Regions from separate parts of the Heyndrickxia sp. MSNUG genome, predicted to be linked through region 3. Evidence: riboswitches for the same ligand, from Rfam matches in the RefSeq annotation. Region 3 holds a riboswitch; each other region holds the start of a gene.

Region 1 (5,782 bases), 2.2 Mb from region 3:
ATTCGATTGGAGTGAAATTATGCAGCTTGACAAAATTGTCGCTTTCCATAAAGCGATGGGAGATCCGACTAGGATAAGGATTGTCGCTTTGCTGGCGAATGGTCCATTACATGGGCAGGCGATTGCCGGAAAACTGGGCCTTACACCACCCACGATTACTCATCACATTAAGAAGCTTCGTGATATCAACGTCATATATGAGCGCAGGGACAAAAACACAATTTATTTTCATTTAAACGGATCTGTCATTATGCAGCAGGCAAAGACTCTGAGCAAGCTGATTGAGAAAAAGGAAGGAGAGGTGGAAGCAATGATTGAGCGTAATTTGGAGAGTAAAAAAGTAATTGAGAATTTCCTTACGAAAGACGGAAAACTGAAGAATATTCCTGCACAGAGAAAGAAAAAATTGATGGTGTTCGAATACATTGTCCGTGGTTTAATGCCGGGGAAAAAGTACCCTGAGAAGGAGTTGAATGAATACATCAAGAAGTTTCATGATGACTATGCAACGATTAGGAGAGAATTCATCATCAACCATTATATGTACAGAGAAAATGGGATTTATGAACTGAATCCAGAAGAAATGTGGGCAAAGCCGGAATAACTTTTATAAGCTGAAAAACCGCTCCAGTCAATGTGAGAGCGGTTTTTCTGAGTTTGAAAATAATTAATATAGTTCAGGTCTGCGGTCTGCAAAAATAGGTATTCTGCTTCTCGCATCTATTACCTGGTCTAGGTCAATTTCAGCTGTAAGAATCTCCTGTTCCTCCCCTGCTTCAGCAATTATGTCTCCCCATGGTCCTATTACCATGGAATGGCCTGCGAATTTATTATTAGGGTCAGATCCTGAACGATTGCAGGCAATTATATAGCACTGGTTTTCAATTGCTCGGGCAATGAGCAATGCCCTCCAGTGCTCAAGACGCTGGATCGGCCATTCAGCAACGACGAACATTGCTTCAACCTCCTTAAGAGCGTGTGCGCGAACCCATTCAGGAAAGCGGATATCATAACAAATAAGCCCCGCAAATTTCCTGCTGTCTAAAGAAAAAAGACCTTTTTGCTTTCCTGCTGCAAGATATAAGTGCTCATCCATCAGCTGAAACAAATGCAATTTGCTATATTTCCCTGACAGCTCTCCACTCTTATTGAACACAAGCATTGTATTTTCAATGCCTTCCTCTGTTTTATTGGCTACAGAACCACCGACAATGTGAGCATGATAATTGGCAGCACTATCTTTTAAAAATGCTGCGGCTTCACGCGCCTCTGCATCTGCTTGACCATTAAGATTTACTAAATCATATCCCGTGGTCCAAAGCTCGGGAAGTACGATGATATCTGGATTTTCAGTGCTGGCTTTTTCTATTAGGCTGATTGCTGTTTCGTAGTTTTTTCCTGGGTTTCCGAAAGCGATGTCCATTTGCAGACAGGCTATTTTAAATTTCATCTTCATTCACCGCCATAATTTCTGAAAATTATTTCTTTACAAGTTACTATTTACGTTATATCATTTGTGACTAGAATTTCAAATTAAAATTTTCAAAATATAATAAGTTCTTTAAGCAGGTGAAATAAAATGGAGTTTCAACAATCAGATTTATTGAAAAGCCTGCCCAAGCAATTCTTTGCATCTCTCGTCCAAAAAGTAGGGAGATACACAGAGCAGGGGGCAGATGTAATTAACCTTGGTCAAGGTAACCCGGATCAGCCGACTCCTGGACATATTGTCGAAAAATTAAAAGAAGCGGCTGAGAATCCCCTTAACCATAAGTATTCTCCTTTCAGGGGAATGCGTTCCTTCAAGGAAGCAGCTGCAGAATTTTATCAACGGGAATACGGGGTCCATCTTGATCCTGAAGAAGAAATTGCGATTCTATTTGGCGGGAAGGCTGGCCTCGTTGAAATTCCTCAATGCTTGCTTAATCCAGGTGATACGATTCTTGTTCCTGATCCTGGATACCCTGATTACTGGTCAGGTGTTGAACTGGCGAGAGCCAAAATGGTGACAATGCCTCTGAGGGAAGAAAACGGCTTTTTACCTGATTATACGGAGATTGAAAAGGAAGTTTTATCCGAAGCAAAGTTGATGTTTCTTAACTACCCGAATAATCCAACAGGAGCCATCGCAGACGAGGATTTTTTTAATGAAACGATTAAGCTTGCGAAAGAAAATGAAATTTGTGTCGTTCACGATTTTGCCTATGGCGCGATTGGGTTTGATGGAAAACATCCGTTCAGTTTTTTACAGGCGGAAGGCGCAAAGGATGTTGGAATCGAAATTTATACCCTTTCTAAAACATATAATATGGCAGGCTGGCGTGTTGGCTTTGCTGCTGGGAACAAAAGTGTGATTGCTGCAATTAATTTGCTTCAGGACCATATGTATGTCAGCTTGTTTGGCGCGGTTCAGGAAGCAGCTGCAGAGGCATTGCTGGGTTCGCAGCAATGTGTTTCCGAATTGAATGACTTGTATGAATCAAGAAGGAATGTGCTGGTCGATGGGCTAAAAAATATTGGATGGAACATTACGGCTCCAAAAGGCTCATTTTTTGCTTGGTTAAAAGTTCCTGAGACGTTTACTTCTGTTGAATTTGCTGATTTCTTATTGGATAAAGCACATATCGCGGTGGCGCCAGGAGTAGGATTTGGTGAATATGGAGAAGGATATGTCAGGGTAGGTTTGCTTACCTCCGAGGATCGCCTCAGGGAAGCTGTCAGCAGAATTGAAAGCTTGGGAATTTTCAAAAAACATATTGACAATAATTTAGTAACCTGACATAATCCTAATTAATAAAATTACTTTATCCAATTAAACCAATTAAATAACTTAATTAAATTATTTTCTTATCAAGAGCAGGCGGAGGGACGAGCCCGATGAAGCCCGGCAACCGACCCAGCATTTTTGCTGGGCACGGTGCTAATTCTTGCAGCGGAAGCTGATAGATAAGGAGATGTTAGTTTATTCATCTAACCTCTTCTTTTCGAAGAGGTTTTTTTTCATTAGGAAATTATAAAATTTTTCAGGTGTGGATAACTCAAGTCAGATTTGCCTAATCCAGCTCCAGCGCCTAGCCCCTCGAGTCTCTTGTCTAGTTTCGCCTCCTAGAAACTCCGAAACTTCAACTCCGCCGGCAGAAGCAAAGAGCGCTTCTTTGTCGGAGCCTCCAGTTTCTGCGTTTCTGGACAGTCGGCTACACATTTCGGTTTCGGTCCGCCCAACGAAGTCAAAGAACGACTTCATTGGTCGGTCCTTCGACGGACACGATGTACTAGTGCCGACGTTGCCACAGGACGTGGCGGGTTTAGTCGGCCAGCGCTTGTCGGGGCTGACCAAGGCGCTTGCGCTTTTTGTTCCTGCCAGTTCTAGCATGACGAATTTAGTTTTAGAAGGGAATGAGCTTCATGAGTGAAATTACAGCAACTTATATTGTACATGATTCAAAGCATAACCCAGAGAAAAAGGCCGAGGGAATCGCACTTGGACTGACAGTAGGTTCATGGACAGATTTGCCAGAGCTCGATCAAAAACAGCTTAAAAAACATAAGGGAAGAGTGGTTTCAATTGAAGGAACCGGCTTTGACAGCAATTCAGAAACGGTGGCGACAATAAAAATTGCTTATCCTGCCTTGAATTTTTCACCAGATCTGCCGGCGATTTTAACAACCGTCTTTGGAAAGCTCTCGCTTGATGGCAAAGTGAAATTAGTCGATCTACAATTTGACGATGAGCTAAAAAAGGTTTTTCCTGGACCACGATTTGGTATTGAGGGCATTCGCAGTAAATTAGGCGTGTATGACCGCCCGTTATTAATGAGTATCTTCAAAGGTGTGATTGGCCGCGATCTTGATTTCCTGCTTAAGCAATTACGGGAACAGAGTCTTGGTGGAGTAGACCTTATCAAGGATGATGAAATCCTGTTCGAAAATGAACTTACCCCTTTTGAGAAGAGAATCTCGCAAGGGAAGAAGGTTTTGGAAGAAGTCTATGAAACTACCGGCCACAGAACCTTATATGCTGCCAATCTTACGGGAAGGACTTCTCAGTTAAGAGATAAAGCAAGGAAAGCGGCTGAACTTGGTGCTGATGCATTGTTATTCAATGTTTTTGCATATGGATTGGATGTCCTCCAGGAATTGAGGGAAGACGATGAGATTAACGTACCCATCATGGCACACCCGGCTGTAAGCGGGGCCCTGACTTCTGCTGAAGATTATGGATTTTCACATTCCTTGCTCCTTGGAAAATTGGTGCGCTATGCAGGGGCGGATTTCTCTTTGTTCCCGTCGCCTTATGGAAGTGTGGCACTTGAAAAGCAGCAGGCCATTTCCATCTCAGATGCATTAACCGCAGAGGATCTTTTTAAAAAGAGCTTCCCAGTGCCATCAGCTGGGATTCACCCCGGTATGGTACCACTCTTGATTAATGATTTTGGATTGGATTCAATTATCAATGCAGGGGGCGGTGTCCATGGTCACCCAGGTGGTGCCCTAGGTGGAGGCAAGGCGTTCCGGCAGGCAATTGATACTGTGCTGAATGGCAAAACACTTGAAGAAGGAGCATTGGAGCATGATGAACTCAAGATCGCTTTAGCTCTATGGGGTTCAACAGAGGCGGTGTCAAAATGATAAATCCAGTAATATTTTGTGATTTTGACGGGACGGTAACTGAAAAAGACAATATTATCTCAATCATGAATAAATTTGCACCTCCTGGCTGGGATGAGCTGAAGAATGCAGTACTGGATCGCCGTGTTTCAATCAGAGAAGGAGTCGGCAAGATGTTTTCTCTACTGCCGGTTAGCCTGAAGGATGAAATCATTCATTATGCTTTAGAAAATGCTAAGATTCGCCCTGGCTTTCAGGAATTTCTTGAGTTTGCGAAAGAGGAAAGTATCCCGGTTTATATCGTCAGCGGAGGAATTGATTTTTTTATAGAACCAATCATTGAACGCTTTGGACCGTTTGCAGGAGTTTATTGCAATGGCTCTAATTTTTCAAAAGAGACAATCAAAATAGAATGGCCAAACAGCTGCGATGAGCAATGTACCAATGATTGCGGCTGCTGCAAGCCATCAATTATGAGGAAGCTCTCTCAAAACGAAACATATAAAATTGTTATAGGCGACTCTGTAACCGACCTTGAAGCTGCAAAGCAGGCAGACTTTGTATTCGCTAGAGATTATTTAAAAGCCAAGTGTGAAGAATGGGAAATTCCCCATATACCATTTGAAACTTTTTATGATTGTATAGAAGTTCTTAAAACTAAGACAGGGGTGAGAGGATGAGCATTTTAGAAACAAAATGGGAAGAACTTGCTGATGTGAAGGCAGAACTTGCTGAACGGGACTGGTTTATGGGAACTAGCGGCAACCTAGCGATCAAGGTAAGCAGCGACCCTATACAGTTTCTGGTTACAGCGAGCGGAAAGGATAAACGGAAACGTACTGAGGAAGACTTTTTGCTTGTCGATCAATACGGTAGGGCAGTTGAAGAAACGCATTTGAAACCATCAGCCGAGACACTTCTGCACGTTGAAGTATATAGAAAGACCAACGCGGGCTGCAGCCTCCATGTCCATACGATTGACAATAATGTCATCTCCGAAGTCTATGGTGACAGGGGGGAAGTCCAATTTCAGGGCCAGGAATTAATTAAAGCATTTGATAAATGGGAGGAAGATGCCGTCCTCAAAATTCCGATCATTCCGAATTATGCACACATTCCTTCTCTGGCAAAAGCGTTTTCTGAGCATGTAAAAGGGGATACAGGAGCAGTCCTG
Region 2 (5,782 bases), 1.9 Mb from region 3:
TCTGGCGGGGACTTGCGCCCATCGCTTTTGCCGCTTCGATTATTCCAGGGTCAATCGATACAAGATTGTTCTCAACCACCCTCGCAATCCCGAACGACGCTGCAATCGTCATCGGAAAAATCGCTGCCCATGTACCAATCGTGGTACCCACAACCAATCGGGTCAGCGGTCCAATCGCCACCAGGAAAATGATGAATGGAATCGGTCTGACGATATTGATTAAAACGTTCAGCGTCCGGAACACCCATTTGTTTTCAAGGATGTTGCCGCTCCTTGTCACGAACAGCAGCAGCCCGAGATTAATCCCGATAATCGCTGAAAAAATCAGTGTGAATATAACCATTGTTACGGTTTCCCCGGTTGCCTCGACAATCCGGGGCCAAAATGTAATCCAATCAACCTTCATGCTGTGTAACCTCCTTAACTTCAACATGCTCCTTCAGCTCTTCTAGCACTCTATCAACTTCTGAATTTTCACCCTGTAATTCAACGATCAGATTTCCAAACAGCACTCCCTGAAGCTCGCTGATATTGCCATTAAGTATATTGACATGCACATCGTATTTTTTGGCGATATCTGAAAGGATCGGTTTGTTCGTGCTTTCCCCTTTAAAAATCAACCTGTATAGCCGGCTTTGTTTTTCTGAAAGAGTTGTATGTAAACGAGCGGACAAGTTATCGTTCAATACTGAGCTGATAAAATTCTGTGTTGTACTTGTCTGCGGGGTGGTGAACAGGTCGAACACCGTCCCCTCTTCAATGACACTGCCATTTTCCATCACGGCAACGCGATCACAAATTTTCCGGATGACTTGCATTTCATGGGTAATCAGCAAAATCGTCACATTGTATTCGGCATTGACCTTCTTCAGCAGATTGAGGATTTCACCTGTTGTTTCTGGGTCGAGTGCTGATGTGGCTTCATCGCAAATCAGGATATCTGGGGAAGTCGCCAGCGCCCTCGCGATTCCAACGCGCTGCTTTTGTCCGCCTGAAAGCTGTTCTGGATAGTGGTTTGCTTTATCTGCCAGGCCGACGAACTTTAGCAGATCATTTACCTTTTGTTTGATTTCGTCCTTCGACGCGCCTGCAAGCTTTAAGGGATAAGCGACGTTGCCAAACACGGTCCTTGAATTGAACAGGTTGAAGTTTTGAAAAATCATTCCGATCTGCTGTCTTTGTTTCCGCAGTTCTTTTTGCGAAAGTGAACTGATTTCCCGCCCGTTTACAATTACTTTTCCTTCAGTTGGCCGTTCAAGCAGATTGACCAGCCGCAGCAGTGTGCTTTTACCGGCACCGCTAAAACCAATGACTCCGAAGATTTCTCCTTTGTTCACTGATAGCGAAACATCATTGACCGCTGAGATTTCGCGATCCTTTGATTTGAATTTTTTACTGACTTTTTCGAATGTAATCATCTTTACACTTCCTTTCCTCACTTTACTCATTGGATTACTCGGTTATAAAATCAAATCTCTCCTCAGCTCCTGTCTCCTTTTTGAAAACAAAAAACCCTCTTCCTATCCATGTAAAAACACAGACAAGAAGAGGGTATATATGTACCCGCTTGCTTCTCATCTGCCAGGCTGATTGTAAATCAGTCTGATGGAATTGGCACGGTGTCTGCTAAACGCAGATCCGCTGCCGAGGTTTCACAGGGCCAGTCCCTCCACCTCTCTGGATAAGAAAACGAAACTTTATATTTGGTTTTTTAATATGTTCCTCATTTTAGGGCAATAAAAAAATTGTGTCAACGATAAAATTTTCATTTTTTTCGGCAGATTGGTAAAAAGCTATATTTTTCAAGGCTTTTACCTATGATAAAAAATTTCGTTTCACTAAAAATCCTAAATGATAAAAGTGCTCATTTTCAAAGGTTGTTAATTTTGGCCGAAAAAAAACCCACGCCGACTCGCGTAGGATTTTTTGATTAACCTTGGGTTACAGCCGTGCACTCACAGTGCGAACTGGCACCTCTTTTTCACTGCTAACCGCAGGCTTTTTTGACCAGTAAGTCGCTAGGATTGGTCCGGAAATATTGTGCCATGCAGCAGCAAGGACGCTTGGAAGGGCTGCGAGCGGACCGAAATGTGCAGTCGCCAGCGCAACGCCTAACCCGGAGTTTTGCATGCCCACTTCAATCGAAATCGCTCTTCTGTTCACTTCATCTAGCCCAGCCATTTTTGCAGCAAAGTAGCCTAGCAGAAGACCGAATCCGTTGTGGAGCATTACGGCTGTAAAAATAAGGAACCCGGATGCGGCAATGGTAGCTGCATTGCCTGAAACTACCGCGCTAACAATTGTGATGATAGCTGCCACAGAAATAAGCGGTAAAACGGTTAAGCTTTTTTCAACTGCCACAGGGAAAAATTTCTTAATAGCTAAACCTAAAATAATTGGAAGAATGATGACTTGAACAATTGACTTAAACATGGCAACAGGATCAACCGGCATCCACTGGCCTGCAAGCAAAAGCAGAAGCAATGGTGTCATGATCGGTGCCAATAGTGTCGATACTGAAGTCATGGCGATCGATAATGGTACATTTCCTTTTGCAAGGTACACCATAACGTTAGAAGCTGTTCCGCCTGGTACACAGCCAAGCAAAACCAGGCCAGCAGCTAATTCAGCTGGCAAATTCATTAGTTTCGCAATGAGAAAAGCAACAGTTGGCATGATAATAAATTGGGCGCACACGCCAATCAACACTGGGATGGGTTTGGTAAAGACAATTTTAAAATCAACTGCCTTCAACGTAAGCCCCATTCCAAACATGACAACGCCAAGCAAGATGGTAATATATCCTCCCAATCCTAAAAATGGCTCTGGCACCAAAAAGGCAATAACAGATGTTAAGATCACCCATACAGCAAAATATTTTCCGGCTATGGTACTGACTGCTTCGATCACTTTCATTTCATCACACTCTTTCTTTTGGCTTTAGAATTTTATTTGGATTAAAGAGATTAAGTGGATCAAGAGCTTGTTTGATTTTTTCCATAACGAGCAGTGCGTCACCATGCTCTTTTTGCTGATACTTTTGTTTGCCGATTCCGACTCCATGCTCTCCAGTGCATGTCCCCCCACGCTCCAGGGCGTATAGGACAATTTCTTCATTTAGCTGCTCAGCACGATCAATCTCTTCTTGATCATTCATATTGATCATCAAGAGTACGTGATAGTTTCCATCTCCTACATGCCCGACGATTCCACCGGTAAGGCCAAGGGAATCAACCGCTTCTCTTGCGTGACGAATGGCACCAGACAGCTCTGAAATAGGAAGGCAGACATCCGTCACCATCATTTTTTTTCCAGGATAGCCGTGAATATAGGCATAGGCTAGATTGTGCCTGGCCTCCCATAACCGGTTCCTCGCAGCATTGTCTGTTTCAAATTCAATATCGAGGCAATGATGGTCTGCAACAATTTCTTTTGTGAACTCTACATCCTGCTTGAGGCCTGCTTCATTCCCATGAAACTCCAAAAAAAGAGTAGGGCCTTCTTTATAGTTTGTGTCACTAAAATGGTTCACCTGTTTCATTGAAGGTTTATCGACGAGTTCCACCCTGGCAATTGGAATACCTGCCTGCAGAATGGAGACTACAGCCTCAACCGCATCATCCAATGCCGGAAATGATGCTCTTGCTGCCATTACATGCTCTGGAATTCCGTAAACTTTTAACGTCAATTCGGTAAAGCAGCCCAGCGTTCCCTCCGAGCCTACGAATAGACCGTTAAGGTGGTATCCGGATGACGATTTAGCGGCCAAATTGCCAGTATGTATGATCGACCCATCAGCAAGAACCACTTCAAGATCACGTACCTGGTCACGCATAACTCCATATTTTACCGATGTCGTTCCACTGGCATTTGTGGCCGCCATTCCGCCAAGAGTGGCATCTGCTCCAGGGTCCACTGAGAAAAACAAACCATACTTTTTCAGTTCTTTGTTCAGCTGGGAACGGGTTACGCCAGGCTGGACTTTTACGAGAAAATCATTTTCACGTACCTCAAGAATTTTATTCATTAATGAAAAATCGATCGTAATCCCTTGATCGTACGGTATGACATGCCCCTCGAGGCTTGATCCTAACCCAAAAGGAACGACCGGAACTTTGTGGATGTTTGCCACTTTTACAATTTCACTAACTTGCTGTGCCGTTTCAGGAAAAACAACAATATCGGGAAGGCTAATCGCATGGTAGGATTCATCCCTGCCATGCAATTCTCTTACTGTCTGGTTTTCGGTTACCTGACTTTCAGAAAGAACCTCCCTTAATGCGTTGACCAGATCTACACTAGCTACTTCCATCGAATTCTCCTTCTTTCTGCGATCCATCTGTTTGTCACATGATTTAATTGAAAGATTTGGTTGTACCTCTTTTAAGATTGGTCCAACCAATTATCGTAATTATACTAAATTATCTGAACTATTCAACAATTAATTTAATTGTTTTTTCAGTCTTGATTAATGGATTTTATGTCTGTTACATTTAGGATAGATTTCTAGGTCGTTTAATTAGGGGTAATCTATGGGGAATCAGGAGAAAAAAAAGACATATCAAGTGATCGTGGATAAGATTACGGAATTTTTTTTCGCGGGAGATTTGAAGCCGGGTGAAAAATTGCCGTCCGAACGGGAATTGGCAGGGCAATTTAAAGTCAGCCGGACGTCGATCAGGGAAGCATTAAGGACCATGGAGCTAAGTGGGCTTATTGAAATCCGGCAAGGCGGCGGCAGCTATATTAAAGCTTCTGACTTCCAATCACGAAAAGAGGAAATCACGGCCGCTATCATCAAGGCAGAAAACCATCTTGTCTATGAAATGCTTGAACTAAGGCGTGCTATCGAAGTAGAATCTGCGTTCCTGGCTGCAAAAAGAGCCACATCGCAAGACTTGGAAAAGCTTCGATCAGCTCTTGAAATAATGGCTCTATCAGCACAGAATACCGAGTTGGGCCTAACCGCAGACGTTGACTTTCACCTTGCCATTGTTGAGGCCACCCATAATTCCATATTCATCGATTTGATCCAAACCTTGAGCGAACATATGAAAGATACAATCAGGGCCACCAGGAGACATCGTTTTACAGATCCCGATCGCCACGAAGATACGATGGATGAACATAAGGAAATTTATTTGGCCATAGCATCAGGAAATGCAGATAGAGCAAAGGAATTGATGGAGGAGCATATTGCAAGGATAAGAGAAGAACTGGCTGAATCGATTGTTTCTAATATTGGGAAGTGAAGGTTTGGTTTAGCCCTCTTCTATTCGGAGTGGTAACACTTGGTTACTTAGTGCCTTCCAGGAGCACTACTCAAGTGTTTGCAGACTTTAATAAATTGCATTGTTAAAAGTTTATATCCTATGACTGGGAAAAGATACAAGCAGTTAGTTTATTCCTTTTCCCGGTTTTTAATATTTAACTGCATACAAAAAAACCTCCTGTGTAACTGTTTCACAAACAGTTACAACAAGAGGTTCTGGTATTATTTATAGATTACAATTGAGCCTACAGACTTATCTGTAGCCTGGCCATTAACACGAACCTTCAAGCCATAGTTGCCAATCTTGCGGCCTGCATCTGGCATGAATGTGTTAAGGAAGTTATTGCTGTCGTCGAATAGGGTCACTCTCTCTTGGGAATCCAAGTTTAAGGTTTGAGTCGGATAAATTAAATCTAAACCTGAGGTTGGATTCAAGCCAAATGCAGCGTCAGCAATATGGTAGCGAGATGATGCTTGCATGTCATCGCCATTATTAATATCCCATACAAG
Region 3 (5,782 bases):
TGGGGGGCATATATGCAGAATTCGATGGCACACTGCATAGTTCAACATTTTGCACAGGTAAATGAGGATCCCGATATAATTGGGATTATTAATACTGCCTTATCTAATTGTAAATTTGTACTGGATGAGGTCAAACAAATCTTTGTAAAAGAAAATCACGCATTGCCCATTGGGTTCAATCAGGAAGATGTTAACCTAGAAGCTGATCGCTTATATTCAGACCTTTTCACTTTGCGATATGTTAAATACATGGCCGCCGCTGGAACTGTAGCTTCCTCTGCGTTTCTTGAAGTATTGGCTAGGATGGATGTAAGAGTCTTATTTGCGAAAACTTCCGAGATGTTTATGAAACTTCATAATGATGCTTGTAACCTGCTTCTTGAAAAGGGGGCCTTTGTCCGCTCCCCGACTATTCCTCCAATGGAAAAAGCTGAATATCTGCAGAATGACTCATTTTTATCAGGATTACTAGGTAAACATCGCCCTTTAACTGCGGTGGAACTTGCCCATATATCTAAAAATACGGAAACGAATTCAATTGGCAGGACATTTTTAGCCGGATTTGCCCAGACTGCGCAATCATCAGAAGTAAGGGGATATATGGAAAGAGGTTCTGAAATAGCAGCAAAGCATGAAACTATATTTAGAGAAATATTAATTGAGGATGGAGTGCCGCTCCCAAGCACATGGGATTCAGCAATTTCACAATCTATTGTCGCACCCTTTTCAGATAAGCTAATGATGTTCCATACTACTAGCCTTGTTGCTATTAGCGTTACTGGTTACGGAACAGGTATAGGAGCTAGTCTTAGAAAGGATTTAGGTGGGCATTACACAAGACTAGTAACTGAAATTCTTCATTATGCAAATGATGGCGTAAAATTGATGATTGAAAACAGGTGGTTGGAACAACCTCCGCAAAATGTAGACAGGGAAGCATTAATAAAGAGAACTGTTTAACTTTCTCCTGATATATCAACAAAAAAAAGGCCTTTTCCATAATTGGAAATGGCCTTTAGTTGTACAGTTTATGCAGTTGGTCCGCCTTTTTCTTCAATTTCGGACGGCACGTTTGAGAACTTCTTGAAGTTGGCACGGAACTTCTGCGCAAGCTCGTTTGCTTTTGCATAATAAGCTTCCTCGTCACTCCATGTTTTTACTGGCTGAAGTACATCGTCAGGAACACCCGGGACGTGAAGAGGAATGTCCAGACCAAAAATTTCGTCCTTCACTGTTTCAACATTGTTCAATTCGCCTTCAAGAGCAGCCTGAACCATTGCACGTGTGAAGGCAAGCTTCATCCGGCTCCCTGTTCCATACTCTCCACCAGTCCATCCTGTGTTAACGAGGAATACCTTCGCGTTATGCTCATCGATTTTTTCGCCAAGCATCTCTGCATAGCGTGTCGCAGCAAGCGGCAAGAAAGGAGAACCGAAGCAGGTAGAGAATGTTGCCTGTGGTGACGTGATGCCGCGTTCAGTTCCTGCAAGCTTGGATGTATAGCCACTCAAGAAGTGGTACATGGCTTGCTCCTTCGTAAGCCTTGCAATTGGAGGCAGCACTCCAAAGGCATCGGCAGTCAAGAATACAATCGTATTCGGATGACCGGCAATACTTGGTTCAACGATATTATCAATTGCCTGGATTGGATATGCTGCGCGAGTATTCTCCGTCAGTGAGCTGTCATCATAGTCAGCTACGCGCGTTTCACTGTTAACAACAACATTTTCAAGTACAGAACCGAAGCGGATTGCGTCATAAATCTGCGGCTCTTTTTCCTTAGAAAGATTGATGCACTTTGCATAGCAGCCGCCTTCAACATTGAAAACACCGTTTGCCGACCAGCCGTGCTCATCATCACCGATCAAACGGCGGTTCGTATCAGCGGACAATGTAGTTTTTCCTGTTCCGGATAATCCAAAGAACAAGGCAACATCACCTTCACGCCCTACGTTAGCAGAGCAATGCATGGATAGGATGCCGTTTTCAGGAAGAAGATAATTCATGACAGAGAAAATAGACTTCTTCATTTCACCTGCATATTCTGTACCGCCAATCAGAACGACGCGCTTCTCGAATGAAACGATGATAAATGTTTCTGAGTTTGTCCCATCTTCCTTTGGATCAGCCTTGAAGGTAGGCGCAGAAATAACAGTAAAGCCTGCTTCATGGCTAAGCAGCTCCTCTGCATCCGGACGAATGAATAATTGATGGGCAAATAAGTTGTGCCACGCATACTCATTAATGACCTGTATTGGAAGGCGGTATTTTTTGTCTGCACCTGCGAAGCCTTTAAATACAAAGACTTCTTCTTTTTCTTTCAGGAAATTCAAAACTTTATTATAAAGTTTCGTAAAGGATTCCTCAGAAATTGGCTGGTTGACAGAGCCCCAGTCAATTTTGTCCTTAACCGATTCCTCTTCTACAATAAATTTATCCTTAGGGGAGCGGCCAGTATACTTTCCAGTAGTGGCTCTCACTGCACCTGTTGAGGTCAACAGACCTTCATTGCGATTCAAGACTTTTTCAACCAGCTGCGGAACAGATAGCTGTACCTGTATATTGCTTCCTTTTAATAAAGCTGAAAGTTCATTGGAAATTCCTACAACATTCATCCGAGAATACCTTCCTTTTTTAAAGATTGATATATTGAAAGTGTTTACATCTCGCTATTAGTATAGCACATTGCTCTAATTAATCTATACTAATGCTCGAAAAAATTCCCTCTTTTACAAAAATGTACATATATATAGAAGAAGGCCGGAGCAAGAGCCAAGTAAAACTCCACACCAGGATTTTAACACACCAACGCACTGGGGGTCAGACCCCCAGGGGATTAACGCATTAACGTGTTGGGGGTCTGACCCCGGGTGCTTTAAAGTGTGAAAGTTTCTGCATGAATCGACATTTTCTGAAGAAAAGGATTGACATGTAATTATAGGTTCGTTATGATTTTGATTTGAACGGATACTCTCTTATCCCGAGCTGGTGGAGGGACAGGCCCAATGAAACCCAGCAACCTGCAAACGAGAAATAACAGCCTTGAAAAGGTATGTTTTTTTCGGGCAAAGGTGCTAACCTGACGCAAGGGAAATGCCCTTGAACGATAAGAGCGAAAGGCGCGGATTAAAGCAAAAACCTTTCCTCATGATTTGGAGAGGTTTTTTATATTGTTTTTTTCTGTATTCTGTCTGCTTGTCTTTTAGCGATAGCAGTCGATCTGCCTTCTTTGGTGTCATTGCTCCCATGGGTAGGATTAGGAAAAGTGAACTCAGCATGAGGTTTAAACAAATTTTTCTAATAAAAACTCAGCGTTTATTTCATACTACATAGGGAATGAGTACCGTATCACACCGAGGTCTGTATTGGGACAGTCTCGATCAATTTTTTATAAATGAGGGAGGAAATCAGATGTCAACAAAACGTCGTTTGTTCACTTCTGAGTCAGTAACAGAAGGCCATCCGGATAAAATTTGTGATCAGATCTCTGACGCAATTTTGGATGCGATCCTTGCTAAGGACGCTAATGCTCGTGTTGCTGCTGAAACATCAGTTACTACTGGCCTTGTACTAGTTGCAGGGGAAATCACAACATCTACATACGTAGATATTCCAAAAATCGTTCGTGAAACGGTTAAGGAAATTGGTTATACTCGCGCGAAGTATGGTTTTGACTCTGAAACTTGCGCAGTATTGACTTCTATTGACGAGCAGTCTGCTGATATCGCAATGGGTGTTGACCAGGCTCTTGAAGCTCGTGAAGGAAACATGTCTGACGAGGAAATCGAAGCAATCGGTGCAGGAGATCAGGGCTTAATGTTCGGTTTTGCTTGCAATGAAACAAAAGAGCTTATGCCTCTTCCGATTTCATTGGCACACAAGATTTCACGCCGCCTGACTTTAGTGCGTAAGGAAGAAATCCTTCCATACCTTCGTCCGGATGGAAAAACTCAAGTAACGGTTGAATACGATGAGAACGACAAGCCTGTCCGCATCGACACAATCGTTATTTCAACTCAGCACCACCCAGAAGTTTCCCTGGAGCAAATCCAGCGCAACCTTAAAGAACATGTCATCAATCCTGTTGTACCAGCAGAATTGATCGACGAAAACACTAAATACTTCATCAACCCAACTGGCCGTTTCGTAATAGGCGGACCACAAGGTGATGCAGGCCTGACTGGCCGTAAAATCATCGTGGATACTTACGGCGGATATGCTCGCCACGGCGGCGGTGCATTCTCTGGTAAGGATCCTACAAAAGTTGACCGTTCAGCTGCATACGCTGCACGTTACGTTGCGAAAAACATCGTAGCTGCAGGTCTTGCTGAAAAAGTTGAAGTTCAGCTTGCATACGCGATTGGTGTTGCTCGTCCAGTATCTATCTCTATCGATACTTTCGGAACAGGCAAAGTAAGCGAAGATGTATTAATCGATGTTGTTAACAACAACTTTGACCTTCGTCCAGCTGGCATCATCAACATGCTTGACCTTCGCAAGCCAATCTACAAGCAGACAGCAGCTTACGGACACTTTGGCCGTACGGATGTTGATCTTCCTTGGGAGCGCACTGACAAGGCAGAAGCATTACGCACACAAGCACAAGCTTAATAAAATAGGAAAGGGAGTTGCATAAATATATGTAACTCCCTTTCCTATTTTCCGTCTTATTAAGAGGGATTGAAAAGGCAGACAGGACCAAAATACCCGCAAGAATGGAGATTCTGGTTTGCATCTAGACCAAAAGGTGTAAAATAAAGTATTCCCTTAATTTTCCCTGAGATTTTACTGCAAATTTTTTGTGTTTAATGGTAGTATTAGATGGTATGTTTTTAGAAGGTTTAACGACTCAACAATAAATTTTTTCTGAAATGGAGAAGGTGAAGTACATAATGTGTGGCTTTATCGGTTGTGTACATGAAAAGGCACAAGAATTCAGCAGCGAACAAAAGCAGCTGTTTAAAAATATGAATGATATCATTACCCACCGTGGACCGGACGATGATGGGTATTATTATGATGAGCATATCCAATTTGGCTTCCGCCGTCTGAGCATTATTGACATTGAAGCGGGACACCAGCCATTAACTTATGAAAATGAAAGATATTGGATCATTTTCAATGGCGAGATTTACAACTATCTTGAGCTTCGCGAGGAATTAATTGAAGAGGGACTTAAGTTCGAGACTCACTCTGATACTGAAGTCATCATTGCTCTCTACAGCCATTATAAAGAGCATGCTGTTGATAAGCTTCGCGGAATGTTCGGTTTTGTCATCTGGGATAAACAGGAACAAATCCTTTTTGGAGCACGCGATCACTTTGGGATTAAGCCATTCTTCTATTTTGAAGATGGAGATCGCACATATTTTGGCTCGGAAAAGAAGAGCATCCTTCTTGCATTAGAGAATGATGTCCTTGATTACAAAGCATTGCAGCATTATTTGACCTATCAGTTCGTTCCAGAACCGAATACAATGTCAGAAGGCATTTACAAGCTTGAGCCAGGCCATTATTTTACGAAGAAAATTGGTTCTCCAATGGAGATCAAGCGCTACTGGAAGGCAAGCTTTTCGCCAATCCATAAAACTGAAGATGAATTCACGAATGAAATCAGAGATGTGTTATTCGAATCAGTGAAGATGCATATGCGCAGTGATGTTCCGGTTGGTTCATTCCTTTCAGGCGGAATTGACTCTTCGATCATCGCTTCGATTGCCAAGCAGTATCACCCTGCAATCAAGACATTCTCGGTTGGATTTGAACAAAACGGATTCAGCGA
Region 4 (5,782 bases), 1.7 Mb from region 3:
TTTCAAACTATTTTTGAGCCAAATTAGTCAACTAATTATCAGCTTTCTTAGCTGAAGAACAATAGCTATAGTCCTTAATAAAATGTTGGTGCTCTTTAAGGTGATAATTGGTTTGCCAATCATCATTTTTATCGTTGGATGACTTATTGAACTTCAGCGTTTTAGTAGGGCTTTTATGATATTGTTATTAATAATGGATATTCCGTTAAAGGGTAAGTTAGTTAATTGTAAAACAATAGTAACAACCTTTCGTAAAACGGGTTAAGTGAAAGAGGGATGCAAAAGTGAAAAAAAACCTTTTATTAGAAAGACTCAACCAGATTGGTACAAGTTTAGAAAAAACTGATGATGCATTACTTTTACTAGGACTTGGTTCAGTTGGAAATGAGATTGGCCGTTTAGATGAATATTCTGATTTAGACTTTTTTGTTATCGTAAAGCCCACTTTGAAAACAAGATTTATTGACCAATTAGATTGGCTTGAATCTGTTCACCCTTTGGCTTATTCATTTAAAAATACAAAAGATGGTTATAAGATTTTATTTGATGATGGAATATATGGTGAATTTGCGGTATTCGAAGAAGAGGAAATGGGAGAAATTCTTTTTTCTCCTGGACGTATTGTATGGAAAGATCCTTCCTTTAATAATCTAGAAATTGTATCTCCTTTAAGAGAAGCCCCATCGGTACGCCAAGAGTCACTAAGCTTTGCTATAAACGAAGCCCTGACTAATTTATATGTGGGACTTTGCAGGTATGCTAGAGGTGAAAAGCTATCCGCTATGAAGTTTATCCAAAACCACGCATTAGATAATGTTCTATCCGTGCTCCATCTAATTGAAAAGGAAGTAGAGTATTACCCAGATATTTTTGGTAATGAGAGACGCCTGGAGAAAAGGTTTCCAGGATTCGCAGGAATGGTGGGAGAAATGTTACAAGGATATCAGCGAGTTTCGGAATCTGCTCTTAAAATTTTGGATTATTTAGAAGCAGCTTATCCTCTGAATCAAAATATGTGTAAAGAAATTAGACGATTAGCTGTTATTTGTGATCAATTAGAGGAATAATACCCTGTTTTTAACTAGTTAGGTTTCAATTTTAAAAAACCTAACTAGTTAAAAATATATAACGAATTGTATCAAGGATTAAATAGTATGAAAAAAGCAACAAACTACGGGATAATATCCTAAACAAAATACCGCGGTCCAATACCAGGGCAATGTTTTTAGTACTTTTCAAACGATCCTCAGAGCATGTTAAATAGTATAAAACACTGATAAATTAAGAATTTCACGCTAATAACATTACTCTAACCTTCTTTTCATTCTGCAGTAACTCTTCTCCTAAAAATTTCGCCAGCTCCAGCATCCCGTATTTGCCTGCTATAGCTTCTGCATCTGCATTATAGTTCGTATTAGTATTGATATCGTAAGTGAAAATGTCTCCTTGTTCATTTCGGATAAATTCGATTCCAGCCACGCTGATATTATTTGCTTCAAGTACCCTTTTATATTTTTCAATGATCGGGTCATTGAATCCTTCGGTTATCTGGAACTTCGGCTTCTCTTCTGCTTCCTCTCCCACCGGACAGAATACGTCACCGATTTGACAAGCGTCCGCCGGGCATAATTCAAACCCTTCTGATGTATCCACTCTTACCGCATATACAAACTCGCCGCCAACGAACTCACATCTAGTGATATAGCTTTCGGGTGAATAAATATATTCCTGGATGAGTGTAACACCATCAACCGGTTCTTCAAAAGCAGGTCCCTCAACATATGTCCTCAACGCTTCTACAGATTGGAACAGCTGGACACCGAGGCCCTTCCCCGCGCGATTATGCTTGGTAATGAACGGTCTTCCTTGAAAAGCGACAGCTGCCTCGAGAATCTGATTTTTGCCAACAGCCGCAACCGTCTTTGGCGTCCTGACCCCATGTTTATTCAGCTCCAAATACTGCTTGACCTTGCTTACCTCTAAATCAAGAGCCCGTGTTCCGTTATGCACCTTCCGTCCGTGGGCTTCCAGCCAGGCTAAAACCTGCGAAGCATATTCAGGTGCATAGCGATGGCCTCTTGTATGGGAGGACGCGCTCATTCTGCTATAAAAAATCCCCTCGGGCGGCTCAGTTGATAAATCCAGCAAGCCCTCATCAAGATGCCATTCCTCAAATGGCACACCCAGTTCCTCCAACCTCTTCGTTAAATGGATCGTCCATTCGCTATTTTCATGTATGACATAAACTTTGCTCAAATTCTTTCTCTCCTTTTTACTCTCTATCATTTTAAAGATTAAGAGTGAAAAATTCACTCGTTTTATTTAGTAGAATCCATCTCAAATATAAGGCAGAAAAGATCCTTTAACCATTGTTTCCGTTCTTACTAAGCTTCGAGCCATTTTTTCCCACTCGATAGCCTCTCTAAAAAGAGCAGTTTAACCAAAAAACGAAATTGTTTTACATTCAGTAAAAAAAGGAAATCTAGATTTCATCAAACTGTCAAACGTTCTCTTTTCTCCTCGACAAGAGGCATGACATCTTTCGCGAAACGATTCATTTCCTCTAACTGAGGTGAGAATTGCAGGAGAAGCAATCCAAGTCCTGCCTCCTCATACTGTAAAATGCGTTCTGCAATCTGCTCTGGCGTGCCCACCAGATTCGGCCTCAAACCACGATTGGAAACGGAATAATCCTGAAGCTGGATCTGCTGTTCGAGCTGGGATTTGCTCGTAAAATCCTTAAATCCAGCATAGGCGCTGGATTCCTTCACATTCGTGATTCGCTCTAATTCAGCGCGGGCTTCTTCCTCAGTATCACGGCAAATGACATACGCTGCCATTCCGAACTCTGACAGTTCTGCATTCCCGGTTGCATCTCGGCGGATTTTCATATCGGTGATTTTCCGCTGAATTTCTTCAACCGTTCCTCCATGCATCACATAAGCATCGCATTTCTCAACAATCGTCTGTTTCCCCTTCTCACTTTCACCGCCAGCGTACAAAATTGGATTTGGGCGCTGAACCGGTTTCGGGAAAAGCTTTGTATCTTTCAGTTGATAATATTTTCCCTCGTACGAAAAACTTTCTTCGCTCCAAAGTCCCTTTAGAACATCGATGAATTCAGTGGTCCTTTCATATCTCTCATCATGCTCGGTGAAAATGCCTCCATATTGGCGTGCCTCTTCTTCCCACCAGGCAGAAACGACATTCAGAGTGAAACGTCCTTTGCTGATCTGATCAATATTCGCGGCCATCTTTGCAGTGATAGCCGGATTGTGAAAACCAGGACGGACGGCAGCCATTATTTCTATTTTTTCCGTAACAGAAGCAAGTGCGGCAGCCGTTGTCCAAGCTTCAAGTGAATCATGCTCAGGACCTTTAATATCATTTAAGTAGAGCTCAGCGATTAGTGTTGTAGAATAACCCCATTGCTCTGCTGATTGAATCACTGTCTTGGCATATTCAAAAGTTGGTGGCATCTTTTCATCCTCAACATTCCTTAACCATCCGCCAAAAATCGGCAGCCAAAATCCATATTTCATCCCTGATCTCTCCTCTGCTCACATAATCCTTACTTTACCAACCCATTAAGTAGGTATTGTATTAATAAGATAGAGACTTAACAAAGCCCCCAAAAAACAAAAGCTCCCTTCACAAAGAAGAGAGCTTTCGCAAACTCTCTCCTTATCTTTCGAACAAAAAGTTCGCAGGAATTGGCACAGTGTTCATGTGAACCTGTTGCCGAGGTTTCGCAGGGCCTTTCCCTCCACCTCTCTTGATAAGAAGACAATATGTATTAAATTTTAGTTCAATAAAGTGATAATATTCTAAATTTATATAAAAGTCAATTCGTATACCGAAATATTTTACAATACTATAAGGAATGCTCAAGCATAAACCGGTTCACACGCTCGGCTGCTTCTGTAAGTCTTTCTGGCGGCTGTACCATCGCGATACGAACATAGCCCTCCCCTTGATTGCCGAAAGCGTCACCCGGGACGACTGCAATTCCTTCCTGTTCAATCAACTCGAAGGCAAAATCACGGGATTTCCATCCGGCAGGAATTTTTGCCCAGACAAACATCGTTGCTGGGGAATTAGCGACCTGCCACCCGCTATTTCTTAATCCTAAAACTAAAGCATCCCTGCGACTTTCATATTGCCTTACCTGGTCCTGCAGAAACGAATAATCAGAAGTCAAGGCAGCAACTGCTGCCATCTGAATCGGATAAAAGATCCCATAGTCGATATGTGATTTAAAAGAAGCCAGAATGTCAATGACTTGTCGATTGCCTACCACATAACCAATTCGGCAGCCTGCCATATTAAACGTTTTCGAAAGCGAATTGAACTCTACTCCCACTTCCTTAGCACCAGGCACTGACATGAAACTGATTTGCGGGTTTCCATCATAGATAAGCTCAGAATATGCAAAATCATGCACAACCAGGATATTATGCAGCTTGGCAAACTGGATAACCTCTTCGAAAAAGCTATGGTCAGCAAGCGCAGTAACAGGATTTCCCGGGTAGCTTAAAACCATCATTTTCGTCTTATGTAAAACGTTTTCTGGAATTTCATTAAGTTTAGGGAGAAATTTATTCTCTGCAAGCAGTGGCATTGGATGGATGAGCCCGCCAGCAATCGTTACACTAGCTTCATAGATTGGGTACCCGGGATCCGGCACAAGTACATAATCACCTGGATCAATGATCGCTGTGGCAAGATGAGCGAGTCCATCCTGAGAACCCATAAGCTGCAGGACTTCATTTTCATCATCCAGTTCAACACCATAACGCTGCTGATAAAAATACTTAACTGCCTCATTGAATTCACTGATCCCTTTCAATGTATACCCGTATCTTTCAGGATCCTTCGAATATTCAACCAGGGTATCAACTACAAATGATGGTGGCGGGAAATCCGGGCTCCCGATGCTAAGATCGATCACATCTTTCCCTTTCAAAACAGCAGCCTGCTTTCGGTCTACCACCTCCTGAAAGATGCTGGAAGTCATTTTTCTAATTTTTTCTGATCCGTAGAGATTCATGGACATTCCCCTTTACTGTGAATTTGCGTCATGTTGCTGTTCTTTGAGAATTCTAATTTTTTAAAATATAAATTCGATTATAACAGTCTCACATTTACAGTTCCAGAATCTTTTGTTATTCTTCTGAATTTTTGACTTAATAAAGTCCTCTGCCCATGCCACTCTTTTAATAGGTTTTCAAAAAGGCATGCGATGATCATCTTATTGCAATGGTAGGTTCCAAGCTTATATTAATGGTAAAATGAAAAAAATGTTAAATATTTAGAAGGAGTGAAAATAATTATGGATACTCAAATTACTACAAAAATGAAAATTTCAAAGCCTGCTCATGAGGTATATGAAGCATTTGTAAACCCTGAAAAGATGGCTAATTTCTGGTTTTCATCCGGAACAGGAAGAATGGAACCAGGAAAGACGATAATCTGGAGGTATGATGAATACAATGCAGAAGGTTCCGTCCATGTGCTGGAGGTCGAAGAAAATAAGAAAATCGTGTTTTCATGGGGAGCAGAAAATCAAGAAACAATTGTTACAATCACACTGAAAGAGATGGACGATACGAGTACCGTTGTTGAGGTGAGCGAATCTGGTTTGAGAGCAGATGACCCTGAAATAGTAAATAAAATGATCCAGCAAAAAGAAGGTTGGGTGTATATGCTAACTTGTTTAAAAGGATATTTGGAAAATGGCATGAGTAATTTGAGAGCATCATTGGTGCATTAAGAAGGAAAA

Evidence for each region. Region 3 has a riboswitch for S-adenosylmethionine ahead of metK (methionine adenosyltransferase). Riboswitches for the same ligand answer to the same signal wherever they lie in the genome.
Region 1: it holds a riboswitch for S-adenosylmethionine, as region 3 does, so the genes downstream of both, mtnW (2,3-diketo-5-methylthiopentyl-1-phosphate enolase) here and metK (methionine adenosyltransferase) in region 3, are expected to answer to the same signal.
Region 2: it holds a riboswitch for S-adenosylmethionine, as region 3 does, so the genes downstream of both, AABM38_RS03830 (methionine ABC transporter ATP-binding protein) here and metK (methionine adenosyltransferase) in region 3, are expected to answer to the same signal.
Region 4: it holds a riboswitch for S-adenosylmethionine, as region 3 does, so the genes downstream of both, AABM38_RS10295 (LLM class flavin-dependent oxidoreductase) here and metK (methionine adenosyltransferase) in region 3, are expected to answer to the same signal.

The regions. Positions count from the first base shown of each region.
Region 1 covers NZ_CP150978.1:1,548,885-1,554,666, forward strand. Annotated here, with positions in the region: gene AABM38_RS07555 (metalloregulator ArsR/SmtB family transcription factor) at 20-604, shown strand; gene AABM38_RS07560 (carbon-nitrogen family hydrolase) at 668-1,450, opposite strand; gene AABM38_RS07565 (pyridoxal phosphate-dependent aminotransferase) at 1,580-2,779, shown strand; SAM riboswitch class I at 2,845-2,953, shown strand; gene mtnW (2,3-diketo-5-methylthiopentyl-1-phosphate enolase) at 3,406-4,629, shown strand; gene AABM38_RS07575 (2-hydroxy-3-keto-5-methylthiopentenyl-1-phosphate phosphatase) at 4,626-5,288, shown strand; gene AABM38_RS07580 (methylthioribulose 1-phosphate dehydratase) at 5,285-5,782, shown strand, end outside.
Region 2 covers NZ_CP150978.1:770,082-775,863, reverse strand. Annotated here, with positions in the region: gene AABM38_RS03835 (methionine ABC transporter permease) at 1-406, opposite strand, end outside; gene AABM38_RS03830 (methionine ABC transporter ATP-binding protein) at 396-1,418, opposite strand; SAM riboswitch class I at 1,572-1,688, opposite strand; gene AABM38_RS03825 (bile acid:sodium symporter family protein) at 1,942-2,916, opposite strand; gene AABM38_RS03820 (FAD-binding oxidoreductase) at 2,921-4,312, opposite strand; gene AABM38_RS03815 (FadR/GntR family transcriptional regulator) at 4,533-5,252, shown strand; gene AABM38_RS03810 (immune inhibitor A domain-containing protein) at 5,495-5,782, opposite strand, start outside.
Region 3 covers NZ_CP150978.1:3,727,999-3,733,780, reverse strand. Annotated here, with positions in the region: gene AABM38_RS18755 (DUF3231 family protein) at 1-960, shown strand, start outside; gene pckA (phosphoenolpyruvate carboxykinase (ATP)) at 1,029-2,615, opposite strand; SAM riboswitch class I at 2,973-3,113, shown strand; gene metK (methionine adenosyltransferase) at 3,412-4,611, shown strand; partial or broken gene asnB (asparagine synthase (glutamine-hydrolyzing)) at 4,893-5,782, shown strand, end outside.
Region 4 covers NZ_CP150978.1:2,060,548-2,066,329, reverse strand. Annotated here, with positions in the region: gene AABM38_RS10305 (hypothetical protein) at 285-1,067, shown strand; gene AABM38_RS10300 (ATP-grasp domain-containing protein) at 1,291-2,256, opposite strand; gene AABM38_RS10295 (LLM class flavin-dependent oxidoreductase) at 2,493-3,542, opposite strand; SAM riboswitch class I at 3,682-3,785, opposite strand; gene AABM38_RS10290 (LL-diaminopimelate aminotransferase) at 3,875-5,050, opposite strand; gene AABM38_RS10285 (SRPBCC family protein) at 5,333-5,773, shown strand.